Regions from separate parts of the Imbroritus primus genome, predicted to be linked through region 2. Evidence: predicted binding sites of a transcription regulator. Region 2 holds the regulator's gene; the other holds the start of a gene.
What was found. The regulator FNR, encoded in region 2, switches genes on or off when oxygen is low (the NO sensors DNR and NnrR bind a similar motif). The targets are predictions, from matches to a motif close to TTGATNNNNATCAA.
Positions count from the first base shown of each region.

Region 1: the regulator FNR is predicted to act here: its motif matches at 3,343-3,356, upstream of hemN (oxygen-independent coproporphyrinogen III oxidase).

Region 1 is NZ_OZ201294.1:22,467-29,671, forward strand. It holds gene ACQ3C8_RS15060 (hypothetical protein) at 1-521, opposite strand, end outside; gene ACQ3C8_RS15065 (fatty acid desaturase) at 645-1,733, opposite strand; gene hemN (oxygen-independent coproporphyrinogen III oxidase) at 1,739-3,280, opposite strand; gene ACQ3C8_RS15075 (transglycosylase domain-containing protein) at 3,442-6,522, opposite strand; gene ACQ3C8_RS15080 (hypothetical protein) at 6,746-7,205, shown strand, end outside.
Region 2 is NZ_OZ201293.1:1,693,495-1,700,699, reverse strand. It holds gene ccoN (cytochrome-c oxidase, cbb3-type subunit I) at 1-1,261, shown strand, start outside; gene ccoO (cytochrome-c oxidase, cbb3-type subunit II) at 1,277-1,930, shown strand; gene ACQ3C8_RS07800 (cbb3-type cytochrome oxidase subunit 3) at 1,927-2,091, shown strand; gene ccoP (cytochrome-c oxidase, cbb3-type subunit III) at 2,094-3,014, shown strand; gene ccoG (cytochrome c oxidase accessory protein CcoG) at 3,127-4,554, shown strand; gene ACQ3C8_RS07785 (FixH family protein) at 4,623-4,838, shown strand; gene ACQ3C8_RS07780 (hypothetical protein) at 4,835-5,098, shown strand; gene fnr (fumarate/nitrate reduction transcriptional regulator Fnr) at 5,136-5,861, opposite strand; gene ACQ3C8_RS07770 (sulfite exporter TauE/SafE family protein) at 5,933-6,676, shown strand; gene scpB (SMC-Scp complex subunit ScpB) at 7,055-7,205, shown strand, end outside.

The sequences.
Region 1 (7,205 bases), on a different replicon from region 2:
AGCGCGGCTCGTCTTGTGGTGAGATCGGCGAGATCAGCGGCATCGGCATCGTGGAAACTGAGCGGCCGCGAACCGAACTGGCGCGCGAAGCGGTTGGCCATGAACAGCCGCGCCAGCGTGCCTTGCAGCGCCAGGAACAGCAGCATGGCGACCAATACGCCCGGTGTGGACAGCAACTGCCCACCGCTGGCGTGAAACAGGATCAGCGCCGCGCCGGCCGTGCTGGCCAGCGCATGCGCCACGAACCAAGCCGGCGGGCGTTCGGTGAGGCCGCCGCGTTTGACCAACGAGAACAGCGCCGGCACGCACAACAGCAGCGCGCCAAGCAGCGCCGCGCCCTGGCGCAGCGGTGTCCCAGCCATGCGCGGTGCCTGCGGCCCGAGCAGCCGGTAGGCCACAAGTCCCACGAGCATGCCGAGCAGCAGTGCCAGCATGAGCATCAACGGCCCACGACGCAGACGTGCCGGCGAACGTATGGCGATGGCCGGGGCGGGCGGGGAAGCGGTTGCGGACGATGGCATGCGGCGCTCTCTGAGTCTTGTCGCGATGCCGACAGCGTAGCCGAGGGGCCGGAAACGCTATAGAACCAGCAGGTGCCAGGGCATGGATCCACACCTACCCCCGAGGGGATAGCGTGTGGACCGTCAGGCCGCGGCCACGGCCGGTGCCGGCGTACTGGTCGGACGTCCCTGGAAATCGGTCCAGCAGCGCTGGGCGAAGTCATACAGCTTGCAGCGGCGCGCCGTGTCGAAGTACCAGCGCCACGAAAAGCGCTGCACGATCACGCAGGCGGGCAAGGTCTCGTCGAGCCAGCCCTGCGCCTGCTTCAACTGGTACAGCGGAATCGCCATGCTCACATGGTGCGCGGTGTGCTCCATGATGTGGTGCATCAGCGCGCCGATGCGGAACGGAAAGGTCAGGTGCACGGTGGTCGAGACAAACGGATTGGCGGCAGCCCATGCGGCCTTGTCGGCATGCCACGACACGCGCGGATGCGTGTGGTGCACGTACACCACGAAACCGATCATGGCATTCCAGAACACAAAAGGCACCACGAAGCCCATCAGCAGCAGGAGCGCCACCGACTGGCCGGTGGCCAGCGCGGCAGCCACCATGCCGCCGATCCACAACAGGCCGGCGGCCGAGACGAGCAGGTTGTCGCGCAGGAATATCGCGCGTTGCGACGGCATGTGGGCCTTGCTCGGGAAAAACATGCGCAGCCACCAGATCTCGATGAAGTAATACAGCCACGGTCCCCAGCCACTGCGGTAGATGCGTTCGAGCACCTTGCGGGTGGGCGAGAGCGCGGCATATTCCTCACGTGTCTTGGGCGCCCATACGAAATCCACGCCCTTGAGATTGGTGTAGCCGTGGTGCACCACGTTGTGGCCGACATCCCACAGGCTGTAGGGCGTGAGCGAAGGCAGGAAGGCGATGCGCCCCAGTACCCGGTTCAGGCCGCGGTGCGGTGTCAGGCTCTGGTGGCAGGCATCGTGGCCGATGATGAACAGGCGGCCGATCACGAAGCCGGCGGCCAGTGCGCACAGCAGCTTGGCCCACCATGCCTCGAACAGGATGATGCTGGCGAACAGCGCCGCATGCAGCGCCAGGTCGACGCACAGCAGCACAATGGCCAGCGCGGTGCGCTTAGCCTCGTAGGCTTGCAGATGCTGGCGCAGCACTTTGCGGTGCGGCACCGGGGAAGGATTGGACGAACGGGTCTGGGTCGGCATGGTACTCACAAGATGCGCGAATAGCGCAGGGGCTGAATCGGGATGGCGCGGGATGTGCCGCACCCCTCAGGGTGACGGTCCGCGCGGTCATTTGTGCGGCCATCTCCCACCGGCTCGGCCGCCAGGTAGGCGTCGAAGGCCATGGCCACGCGCCGCACCAGATGGCGCCCCAGCGGAGTGACGCCGATGCGCGTGGCGTCCACGGTCACCAGTCCAGCCGCCTGCAGTGGGACGAGCTGTGCCAGCGCGCCAGCATAAGCGTGCTGGAAGTCAATTTGATGACGCGCTTCGAAGGCCGGGATATCGAACGTAAAGTGGCACATCAGCGCCTGGATGATCTCGGCGCGCCGATGGTCCTCTTTCGTCAGGTGGTGGCCGCGCAGGACCGGAAAGCGGCGTGCATCGAGCGCGGTGTAGTAGTCGTCGAGCGTGCGCACGTTCTGCACGAACGCCTCGCCGGGTTTACCGATGGCGGAGATGCCGAAGGCCAGCAGGTCGGACTGGGCCTGCGTCGAATAGCCCTGGAAATTGCGGTGCAGCCGGCCTTCGGCTTGTGCACGTGCCAGGTCGTCATCAGGCCGCGCGTAATGATCCATGCCGATGTCGATATAGCCGGCGGCGGCCAGCCGTTCGCCAGCCAGCAGCATCATGTCGAGCTTTTCGCTGGCAGTCGGCAGAGCATCCTCATCGATGCGGCGCTGCGGCTTGAACAGGTGCGGCAGGTGCGCGTAGCCGTAGATGGCGATGCGCTCCGGGGCCATGTCGATGACCGTACGCAGCGTCGCGTCGAAACTGGCGAGCGTCTGCAACGGCAGGCCGCAGATCAGGTCGAGGTTGATCGAGCGGATGCCGTGGCGGCGCGCGGCATCGATCACGGCACGCGTTTGGCTGACCGGCTGCACGCGGTGGATGGCTTCCTGTACGGCCGGATCGACATCCTGCACGCCCAGGCTGAAGCGGTTGAAGCCGAGTTCCGCCAGCACGGCGACGGTATCGTCCTGCACTGCGCGGGGATCGATCTCGATGGCGTACTCGCCGTCTGCCTGCAGATCGAAATACTGGCGCGTGCGCCGCATCAGGTCGCGCATTTCCTCGTGGCTGAGAAAGGTCGGCGTGCCGCCGCCCCAGTGCAACTGCCCCACCGGCAGGCCGCGTCCGGTGGCCTCGGTCACCAGCGCCATTTCACGGTCGAGATAGCGGATGTACTTGGCGCTGCGGCCATGGTCGCGCGTCACCACCTTGTTGCAGCCGCAGTACCAGCACAGGTGTGCGCAAAACGGCAGATGGAAATACAGCGAGAGCGGCGCGGCGCCTGGAGCGGCTGTGCGCGTCGCCACAGCCCGTAGCTGGCGGATGTAGTCCTCGGCGGTAATGGCTTCGGTAAAGCGGTCCGCGGTGGGATAGGAGGTGTAGCGTGGCCCGCTGCCGCCGAACCGCTGCAAGGTATCGCGCAGGCGTGCTGCAGCCGCGTCGGCCGGCGCATCGCCAGAGACACAGGGCGCAGGCGCGGAAGTACCACGGACAGGGATGGTGGAAGCAGGTCGCATGATGGGCTCAGACGCAACAGGAACGATTTCCGTTACCGTACGGCAAGCCCGTGGAGGACGCCTTGACAAGGATCAAGCCCGGGGCGGGCCGGGCTTGATCGTGATCGATATCCGTGGCGATGCCTGCATCACGTGAGCCATAGCGCCCCGCACATCACATGTTATAGCGGCGTCGACGCGGGCATCGATACAGGCGTTGACCCCGCAAGGCCGGAATCTGGCGTGCGCGGGCACGCCAGCCGGGCGCCGGTACCGGGCGGCTGCAGCGCCGCGACGATCTCGGGCGCGAGTCCGCCCAGCAGCCGGACCGCGAGGCCGCTGGTGAAGCTGTAGCGCGCCGCATACGGCTCGCCCACATGGATCGTGACCGTGCCGTAGAAGCGTTCCCCGATGGTAAAGACGAAGTTTGCGGTGCGGCTGATGGCGCGTGACGCCGTCAGCGCGCCGCTCGGCGAGAACGACTGGTGACGGTGATCGCCCGTGCCCGTCTTGCCGGCCAGTACAAGCGGCGGGCCGGCGCTGCCGGCGGCTTTCTGGAAAAATGGCCGGAGCGCGCGGGCCGTACCGTTGTCGACCACGTCGCGCATGGCGTCACGTACCCGCGAGGCGATCTCCGGTACCAGCAACTGCTCGCCGGACGCAGGTCGAAAACGGAAGCGCGTGGCGAACGGCGTATCGCTGCCGATGTCCAGCGTCTCGACAGCCGTGACGGGCGGACGCCGTCCGTCATTGAGGATGATCGACGCCAGTTCGGCCAGCGCGGCCGGGCGGTCGCCAGAGGCACCGATGGAGGCCGCGTACGACGGCGTGAGCGTGTCGAACGGATAGCCCAGCCGCTGCCAGCGCTTGCCGATGCGTTCGAATGCCGCCTGTTCGAGCAGTGTGCGGATGCGTGTGTTCTGCGCGCCGGTGCGACTGGTCTTGAACAACCAGTTGTAGACCTCCTGCCGCACGGCCTTGCTTTCCTGCAGCAGGCGGTCGAGCGAGGTATCTCCGTAGCGTTCCAGATGCGCCACGAGCCACAATTCCAGCGAATGAATGCCGGACAGGTAGCCGCGATCGTTGAGCGAAAACCGCTCCGGCGCATATTTGTCGTACAGCGTTTGCACGTCGGCGTCGGTGAGGCGCTGGCGTGGCAGCCGGGCGCGCAGCGTGCGGGCGAAATCGTCCACGCCAAGTGCCGGGTCGGCGCTGCGCAGTGCCACCGCGAGCCGAGTCGGAACCGGCTTGACGCGATCGAGCAGGCGCGCCACGCGCTGTGCCCGCGGCAGGCCACGGTAGATGCGCTGGAAATCCGTCAGATAGGCCGCGCCTTCCTGGTCGGCGAACTGCCGCAGGTAGGCAAGCCGCGCATCGGCGGCCTGGCCCGAGAGGATCGCTGCGGCTTCGGGCACGGCACGGTAGGTTTCATAGCGGACGATATCGCGCATCAGGCGGATGAACACCAGGTTCACTGAATTGCGGAAGCCCATGCGCACGGACAACATCTGTCCAGTCTTGGCGGACTCGAAGTTGGAGAATTTCTGCAGCCCGCCGCCTGTCAGGAACAGTTCACTGTCGTTGTCTGAATACTTACGCTCCAGCGCGGCGTCGAGCATCGCGCCCAGATCGCGGTCCCGCGTGCGCAGCAGATAGTCGATCGCCCAGCGGTTCAGGGCGTCATCGCGTTCCGGCGTTTGCGCGTGCAGGCCGATGTCGTCCAGCGCCGCGTAGCGGCTGTGCAGTTCGGCGATGATTTCCAGATAGGTCACCAGCGTGCGTAGCTTGGCTGTGGAACCGAGGTTGAGGCGTGCGCCGGTATTCAGGTCGAATGGCTGGTCGAGCGTGTCGGCCTGGACACGGAGTGCGCTGCTGTCGCCGTCCAGTTCGTAGAGCGTGAAGCTGACGTTCAGGCGTGAAGGATCATCGCCTTCGCGCAGCAGGTTCTTGCCATACAGACCGAAACTGCGCGCGCCGGCTGCTGTGCGGATGGCCTGCAGCGCTTCCGCGACGCGCACCTGCAGGACGCCATTGATCGTGCTGGCGGCCTGGAGGTCGAAACGCTCCAGATCGTAGCGGCTCGCGACACCGGTAAGCCGCGCAAGCTCGCTGCGTACCTGGTTCACAGCCTTGCTGGCGACAAACGAGCTGGTGGCAAGCGGCACGGGTGGGGGCGCCTTATGCAGCGGTGCCTGCAGTGCGGCATCACGCAGGGCGGGGGAGATGATGCCGGCCGCCGCCAGCAGGCGCAGGTAGCTGTCGGTCATGGCGGTCAGTTCGTCGGTATCGCGCCGCAGGTAGTACGACGGTCGGCGCTGCGAGACCACCAGCGAGAGCATCTGTTTGTAGATCTCGCCCTGGCGTGGTGTCGGCGCGTGCATGTCGAGCGCGTGCAGCTCGCGGTTGGCTTCCTCGAAGGGTGTGCCATACCAGAGCGCGAGGCCCTCGCCGATGCCGAGGATTTCCCCGACGGGGCTGCGCGCAGCCAGCGGCACTGCATTCAGGTAGTCGGTGACGATGCGCTGGCGTGCCAGCGTGGTGTCCGGTCCGTCGCGATAGGCGCGTACCGCGGCGGAACCCATCTGCCGGAATTTCTCGCGAACGGATTCCGTGCGCCCGCCCGCCGAGTGCCGGAATTTTTCGATTTGCGTCGCCAGCGTGCTGCCACCCGGCGTACTGTTCTCTGGATCGATGGCGCGCAAGGGCAGATCGAGCGCCGCACGCGCGAGTCGCCGCCAGTCCACGGCCGGATTGCGCTCCGGAAACTCGGGGTCGAGCAAGCTCTGGTTCTCGATGAACAGCAGGCTGTTGACCAGCACGGGAGGAATGTCCGCGAACCCGGCGTACTGCTGTTCCGGATAACGGCGGGCGAACAGCGTCTCCCCGTGGCAGTCCAGTAGCTGGAGGCCAGCTGTGGTTTTTTCGCGGTACGGCGCGTACATGCCCGAGTCGAGCCAGTGCATGAGCGCGGGCGACTGGCGTGCCTGCGCTTCGCGGGTGAAGCCGCGCGCCTCGAGGCGCGTGGTCAGTTGAGGAATCCAGGTGTAGCCGAAGCGGGTGTCGGCCGGCCCATGCATGGGAAAACGGATGGCGTCGCTTGCTCCGGGCTGCTCCTCGAACGTCAGCCCGCGGGCGAAGTCGCTGAGGTAGTGCGCCTGGCGTTGCGAGGTACGCAATTCGTCCACGACAAGCGCCACGGCCACATACACCAGGCCGGCGATCCCCAACAGCAGGCAGACGTAGGTCCAGGTTCTTCGCGACATGTTCCCGTTCCGGCTTGCGGTGCGTTGGCACCGACTGCTTCACTCCATGGTATGTCACGGTGGCAGCACCTGCCAGCGTCAGCGGGCAGGCGGCGCTGCGCCACTGCACGCCCCGCTGGCGATGGACTATAAATGAAGTATGCGGCGCGCCTGACGGGCCGCGGACCGGGGCCACGGCAAACAGTACGCAACAGTGCGGCGGGAGGATGGCAAGGAGCGGAACATGGAACTCCATCTGCAATCTCACCACTTCACCCATCGCCTGCCGGACTGGCGCGCCGCTGCGCTCGCCGGGCTCGTGGCCGGCACGGTGTTCATCGTCATGGAACTGCTGGTAGTGCGGTTCCTGATGTATCAGGGCGCCTGGGGCTCGGTCACCATGGTGGCCGCCATCGTCCTCGGCCGCGATGTTCTCACGGCGCCAGCGCAGCCGGCGTGGATGGTCGTAGGGGTCGCGCTGCTTGTGCATTACGCGCTGGCCATCGTGCTGGCGACGCTGCTGGCGGCATTGATCACCGCGTTTCGGCTCGACAGCGGCTACGCGCTGGCGCTGGGCACGGGCATCGCCTTTGGTGCGCTGGTGTATGTGGTCAACTTCTACGGACTGGTGCGTTTCTTCCCGTGGTTCAACGAGGCGCGCAGCATCGAAAGCCTGTTCGCGCATATGGTCTTCGGCCTGATGG
Region 2 (7,205 bases):
CAATGCGGTGATCTTTGCCTTTGGCGGCTCGGCATTGTTTGCCACCTCCTATTACGTCGTGCAGCGCACCTGCCAGGTGAGGCTGCTGTCCGATAAGCTCGCGGCTTTTACCTTCTGGGGCTGGCAGGCAGTGATTGTCGCTGCGGCGATTACGCTGCCGCTGGGCATCACGACCTCCAAGGAGTATGCCGAACTGGAGTGGCCGATCGACATCCTCATCACGCTGGTCTGGGTGGCGTATGCGGTGGTGTTTTTTGGCACGATCGTCAAGCGCAAGACGCGCCACATCTATGTCGCCAACTGGTTCTTTGGCGCCTACATCCTGACGATCGCGCTGCTGCACATCGTCAACAACATGGAACTGCCTGCCACGCTGTGGAAGTCGTATTCCGCCTATGCCGGGGTGCAAGACGCGATGGTGCAGTGGTGGTATGGCCACAATGCAGTCGGCTTCTTCCTGACCACCAGCTTCCTCGGCATGATGTATTACTTCGTGCCCAAGCAGGCTGAACGTCCGATCTACTCGTACCGCCTGTCTATCGTCCACTTCTGGGCGCTGAACTTCACCTATATGTGGGCCGGCCCGCACCACCTGCAATACACCGCACTGCCGGACTGGGCGCAGTCGCTTGGCATGGTGTTCTCGCTGATCCTGCTGGCGCCGTCCTGGGGTGGCATGATCAACGGCATCATGACGCTGTCGGGTGCCTGGCACAAGCTGCGGACCGATCCGATCCTCAAGTTCCTGGTGGTGGCCCTGTCGTTCTACGGCATGTCGACCTTCGAAGGTTCGATGATGTCGATCAAGACGGTGAACGGCCTGTCGCACTATACCGACTGGACCATTGGTCACGTGCACTCCGGTGCACTGGGCTGGGTGGCCATGATCACTATCGGCTCGCTGTACTACATGGTGCCGCGCCTGTTCGGCCAGAAAGAGATGTACAGCACGCGCGCCATCGAGCTGCATTTCTGGATCGCCACTGGCGGCGTGGTGCTGTACATCGCCGCGATGTGGATCGCCGGCGTGATGCAGGGCCTGATGTGGCGCGCCGTGCAGCCTGACGGCACGCTGACCTACACCTTCGTGGAATCGGTCAAGGCCACCTATCCGTTCTACGTGATTCGCCTCGCGGGTGGCCTGTGCTTCCTCGGCGGTATGTTCCTGATGGCCTGGAACGTATTCCGGACGGCGTACGGCAAGCCGGCGTTCGAAGCGGTCATTCCCCAGTCCCTGCCGGCTACGGCAACCAGCCACTAACCAGGAGGCGGAATCATGAATCAAGGCAAGCGCCGCTTCTTCTCGCACGAGACGCTTGAGCAGAACATCGGCTGGCTGATCCTGGCCACCATCGTCGTGGTCAGCATCGCCGGTCTGGTCCAGATCGTGCCGCTGTTCTTCCAGCATTCCACGACCCAACCCACCCCGGGCGTGGTGCCGTATTCGCCGCTGCGCCTGATGGGGCGCGACATCTATATCCGCGAGGGCTGCGTGGGTTGCCACTCGCAACACGTGCGTACGCTCCAGGCCGAGACGGAACGCTATGGCCACTATTCGGTCGCCGGCGAGTCGGTGTTCGACCGGCCGTTCCTGTGGGGCTCCAAGCGTACCGGCCCGGATCTGGCGCGGGTTGGCGGCCGCTATTCAGATGACTGGCACCGTATCCACCTGCGCAATCCGCGCGACGTAGTGCCGGAGTCGAACATGCCGGCTTACCCGTGGCTGGAGAAGACGCCTGTCGCGACGCACGATATCGAGGTACGCATGCGGACTTTGCGCACGCTAGGCGTGCCTTATACCGATGCGCAGATTGCTGGCGCCAAAGCCGAGCTTGCGGGCAAGAGCGAGGAAGACGCGATGGTCGCCTATCTGCAGGGCCTCGGCACCGCGCTTAAACCTGTGCGCCTGGGTGCGCAGAAGGAGCAATGATGGGCATGCTTTCCGCACTGGCCACGGTGATCTCCATGGCGACATTCATCGGCATCGTCTGCTGGGCATGGTCGAAAGGCCGACAGGCGGCCAACCGTGATGCGGCCATGCTGCCGTTCGCGCTGCCCGACGAGGCAGAGGACTCCAAGACAGGATACTGACAATGAGCGACTTCTTTTCCGCCGGCTGGGGATACTACATCGCCGCCATTTCCCTCATCGGTATCGCATGGTGCCTGTGGCTGCTGTGGTCGCAGCGCAAGACCACCGTGCAGCTCAAGCCGGATGGTTCGGTCGACGATACGACCGGGCATGTCTGGGACGGAGACCTGCGTGAGCTGAACAATCCATTGCCACGTTGGTGGGCCTGGATGTTCATCCTGGCGTGCGTATTCGGTCTGGCCTATCTGGTGCTCTATCCGGGCCTCGGTACCTACAAGGGCACCCTGCAGTACACCACGCGCGATGCGTTGGCCAAGCAGCAGGCCGAGGTCGAGGCCAACGTACGTCCGCTATATGCGAAGTACATGCAGATGGACGTGCCGGCAATCGCCAAGGATAGCCAGGCGCGCGAGATCGGCCAGCGCCTGTTCCTGAACTACTGTGCGCAATGCCATGGCTCCGACGCGGGCGGTAGTAAGGGCTTTCCGAATCTGACCGATGGCGACTGGCTGTATGGCGGCGAGCCCGACACGATCACGCAATCGATCCTGAAAGGCCGTAACGGCATCATGCCGCCGTTTGCGGCGCAACTCGACGGCAACAAGGCCGGCGATGTCGCGCAATACGTGCGCTCGCTGTCCGGGCTGCCTGCCGATCCGATTCGCGTGGCGCGCGGTGAGCCGCTGTACAAGGCGAATTGCGTGGCATGCCATGGCGCGGGCGGCAAGGGCAACCAGGCCCTGGGCGCACCGAATCTGTCCGACCGCACATGGCTGTATGGCAGTTCGGAACGCACCATCGTGGAAACGATTCTCAAGGGCCGCAATAACGTGATGCCTGCCCATGAAGAAATCCTGACACCGGAAAAAGTGCGCATGATCAGCGCCTACGTCTGGGGTCTGTCGAATGGCGCGGCACGCTAGAGCTGTGTTCGGCCGTGCCCGGGGCTGGCGCCCCGGCACGGTTATCCCGCAGCGCGTTGGAATGCAATAAGGAACGGATATGAGTACCCCGGCACCTCCGGACTGGCAGCCCATGCAGCCCCAACAATCCACGCAGCCAGAAAGCGTGGAAGCGGCGCTGTACGAGGTTCGACGCAAGATCTATCCGCGCGCCGTGTCCGGGCTGTTCGCCCGGTGGCGCGTGTGGACGGTGCTGCTGACCCAGCTGCTGTTCTACGGGTTGCCGTGGATGTCATGGAATGGCCGGCAGGCCGTGCTGTTCGATCTCGCCGGACGTAAATTCCATATCTTCGGGCTCGTGATGTGGCCGCAGGACATTATCTTCCTGACGGTTCTGCTGGTGATTTCAGCGCTCTCGCTGTTCCTGTTCACCGCGTTGGCCGGGCGCCTGTTCTGCGGGTATGCGTGCCCGCAAACGGTCTACACCGAAATCTTCATGTGGATCGAGCGCAAGATCGAGGGCGATCGCTTTGCGCGGATCCGCCTCGACAGCGATCCATGGTCACTGCGCAAGCTGCGCCTGAAGACCGCCAAGCATCTGGCCTGGGGCGCCATCGCCCTGTGGACCGGCTTTACCTTCGTCGGCTACTTCACCCCGATCCGCGAGCTGGGCCAGGCAGTCGCGACCTTCAGCCTCGGTCCGTGGGAAACCTTCTGGCTGCTGTTCTACAGCGTTGCCACCTGGGGCAATGCGGGCTTCCTGCGCGAACAGGTTTGCAAGTACATGTGCCCATATGCTCGCTTCCAGAGCGTGATGGTCGATCACGATACGCTGGTGGTGACGTATGATCCGGTACGTGGCGACCCGCGCGGTAAGCGTTCCAAGCGCGAAGACCATCGCGCGGCTGGCCTGGGTGATTGCGTCGACTGCCGTATCTGCGTGCAGGTCTGTCCGACCGGCATCGACATCCGCGATGGCCTGCAGTACGAGTGCATCGGCTGTGGCGCCTGTATCGATGCGTGCGACCAGGTCATGGACAAGATGATGTATCCGCGTGGCCTGATCCGCTACACGTCGGAGCGCGCCATCGAGGAGCGCCTCACGCCCGCCGAGGCACGGCGCCATATCAAGCGTCCGCGCATCCTGATCTACAGCGTGCTGTGGATCGTGCTGGTAGGGGCCTTCTTTACCGCACTGGCGATGCGTTCGCCGCTCAAGGTCGATGTCATCCGCGACCGGGGCGCGCTGGCGCGGGAAGTGGAGGGCGGCATGATCGAGAACGTATACCGCCTGCAGTTGATCAACACCACCGAGTCGCCGATGCCGCTGCGCATCACGGCCGAGGGCCTGCCGGCACTGCAGGTACGTGGCCTGCCGACCGAGACGGAGGGCGTGGTGGTGGTGGCAGCAGCGTCCAACCTGCTGGTGCCGGTGCGTCTGCGCCTGCCGATGGATGCAGCCGAGCCGGGCACACATGCCATTCGCTTTCGCATCGCTTCCCTGCAGCCGGATGGCGGCGCGGAGATCAACGAAGCGTCGAGTTTTATTGTGCCGAGATAATCAGGAAGGTGGGTCGTACATCGCGATCACGTACCGCCCAACCAGAACCGCGATCATAGGAGCGCGTGATGAAAGCAGCGACTGAAAGCAAGGTATGGTGGAAGGAGCCCTGGCCCTGGCTGCTGATGGCCGGTCCGGCCGTGGCAATGGTGGGCTGTGGCGTGACCATCTGGCTCGCCGTGTCCGGAGCCGACAAGGAAATCGTGCAGGGCGTCAGCAAGCAGGGGCTCAAGGTCGAGCAGGTCCAGGCGACTGCTGCGCCGGCCCGCCAGGAGCGGCCATGACAGTGCGGATCCTGCTGGCGGTGCTGTGGCCGGCATTCCTGGTCGCCGGGCTGGCCGAAGGCCTGCTGTTTTCAATGTTCAACCCGGACGACATCCAGGTGTTTGGCGTGGATGTCGAGCTGTCGCGCATGGCAGCCTACACCATCGGCTTCTTCATGCTGTGGGGAATGTGCACGATGTCCGGGTTGCTGACCGCCTACGTCATTACCGGATTGCGTGATCCGCTGATGGAGCCGGCACAAGATGATCTGCGCCGGTAGCCGGCATGCCGTGCCACGGCATGCGGCAGCTCATTGCTCAGCAGCGGGAACCGACCAGCTGGCGCAGGGCATCCATGTCCACCAGCTTGACCTGGCGTTGCTTGACCTGGATGAAACCGGATTCGGCGAAGCGCGAGAACAGCCGGCTGACGGTCTCCAGCTTCAGGCCGAGGTAGCTGCCGATTTCCTCGCGGCTCATGCGCAGGAGAAATTCCGTGGCGGAGTATCCGCGCGTGGACATGCGTTGCGACAGGTTCAGCAGAAAGGCTGCCAGCCGCTCTTCGGCGCGCATGGCGCCGAGCATCACGAGCATGTCATGGTCGCGCGAGATCTCGTTGCTCATCAGGCGCATGATCTGGATCTGCAGGGAAGGGAGTTCGCGCGCCAGTTCCTGGAGTTCATCGAACCGCAGCACACAGGCTTCGCTATCTTCCAGCGCGATGGCGTCCGACACGTGCACCATCTTGCCCAGGCCGTCAAGGCCGACGATTTCGCCCGGCAGGTGAAAGCCGGTGATCTGGCTGCGGCCATCCTGCAGCGTCAGGACGGTCTTCAGGGTACCGAAGCGCACGCCGTAGACGGTGGTCAGCGGGTCGCCCTGACGGTACAGCAGCTTGCCGCGAGGAATACGGACGCGTTCGCTGACCAACGCATCCATCCTGGTCGCGTCTTCGGCGGCAATGCCGACAGGCAGGCAGATCTGACCCAGGGCACAGGTCGAGCAGCGGGTACCGTTTTCGGCGACGGGCGTTCGAATAAGCACGGCAAAACCTGCCTTAAAACCATCAACGCGGGGATTGTACCCCTTACCGCGCCTCTCGGGGTGAAGTCCGTATGACAACCGGGATCCTCTTCAGTGCCTTCGTGATGGCCCTGCTCGGCGGTGTTCATTGTGCTGCGATGTGCGGCGGGGTCGCCGTGCTGGCCGAAGACCGCATGGCGTTGCCGCTGCGGCAGGTAAGGCCAGGCCGGCTGTGGCTGGAACAATGGGTCATGCACCTGGGCCGCCTGACCACTTACGCCATACTGGGCGGGGTGCTGGGCGCACTCGGCATGCTGGTCTGGCAGCAGTCGTGGCTGCCGGTTCAGCGCTGGCTGTTCGCCGCGGGCAGTTTCTGGATGATCGCCTACGGCCTGTTGCTCATGCTGCCAAACTCCCGCGACCGGACCGGCTGGGCGGGGCGTATGGGCCTGTGGCTGGGCCGGCTGATGCGCACGCTGCCAGGGCATGCCGCGTTCGGCCACTGGCTGGCCGGGCGGCCGGTCCTGCAGCGTTATGTCGCCGGGCTCGGGTGGGGGCTGATTCCCTGCGGGATGGTATATGGTGCGCTGGCACTGGCGCTGCTGGCCGGTAATCCGGTTGGCAGCGCGCTGGTCATGCTGGCGTTTGGCGCCGGCACCTTGCCTAATCTCCTGTTGCTCTCGGGCGGCGCGGGCTGGCTGCGGCACTGGGTCCGGCGGCCCGCCGTGCGCGGTACACTGGCGCTGGCCGTCACCGGCTTCGGACTGCTCGGACTGTACCGGGCCGTGCATCTGCCGGATGCATTGCTGGCGCAAGGCTTCTGCGTGACATTCTAGCGACGGTGTACGGTCGTCGCGCCCCGTCCCGCTGCCGACGTATTGCAGCCGATCGCGGAATTCGCCTACAATCCGGGAAAAGCAGTATTCAGATGGCCCGGTGCTAGGACCGCAGGCCCTGATTCAACGGAAGCCAGCCCCGGCACACACATGTTTCCTGCATGATTCCTGTGACGGGCCACCGGTGGCAACACCAGGCAAGCCGTGTAATCCCGTTTTCCGAAGTCGTGTGACTGTTGCAGCCTGTCGTTCTGGCGGTCCCTGCACTTTCCCGGCTGCTGGCTGCGAACCGGCAACGCCGTTTCGCCAGATTGAACCCAAGAATCCCGGGCGCCCGGGCACCACCGGCTGCCAGACCAAAACTGATCGCACACCTACATGAATACTCATGAGGCGAAAATCGTCCTCGAGACGGCGCTGATCTGCGCGCAGGAACCCTTGCGCGTCAACGATCTCCGCAAGCTGTTTGCCGAAGAAATCGGCCCGGATACGATTCGCGTCCTGCTTGAAGAGCTGCGGCTCGACTGGG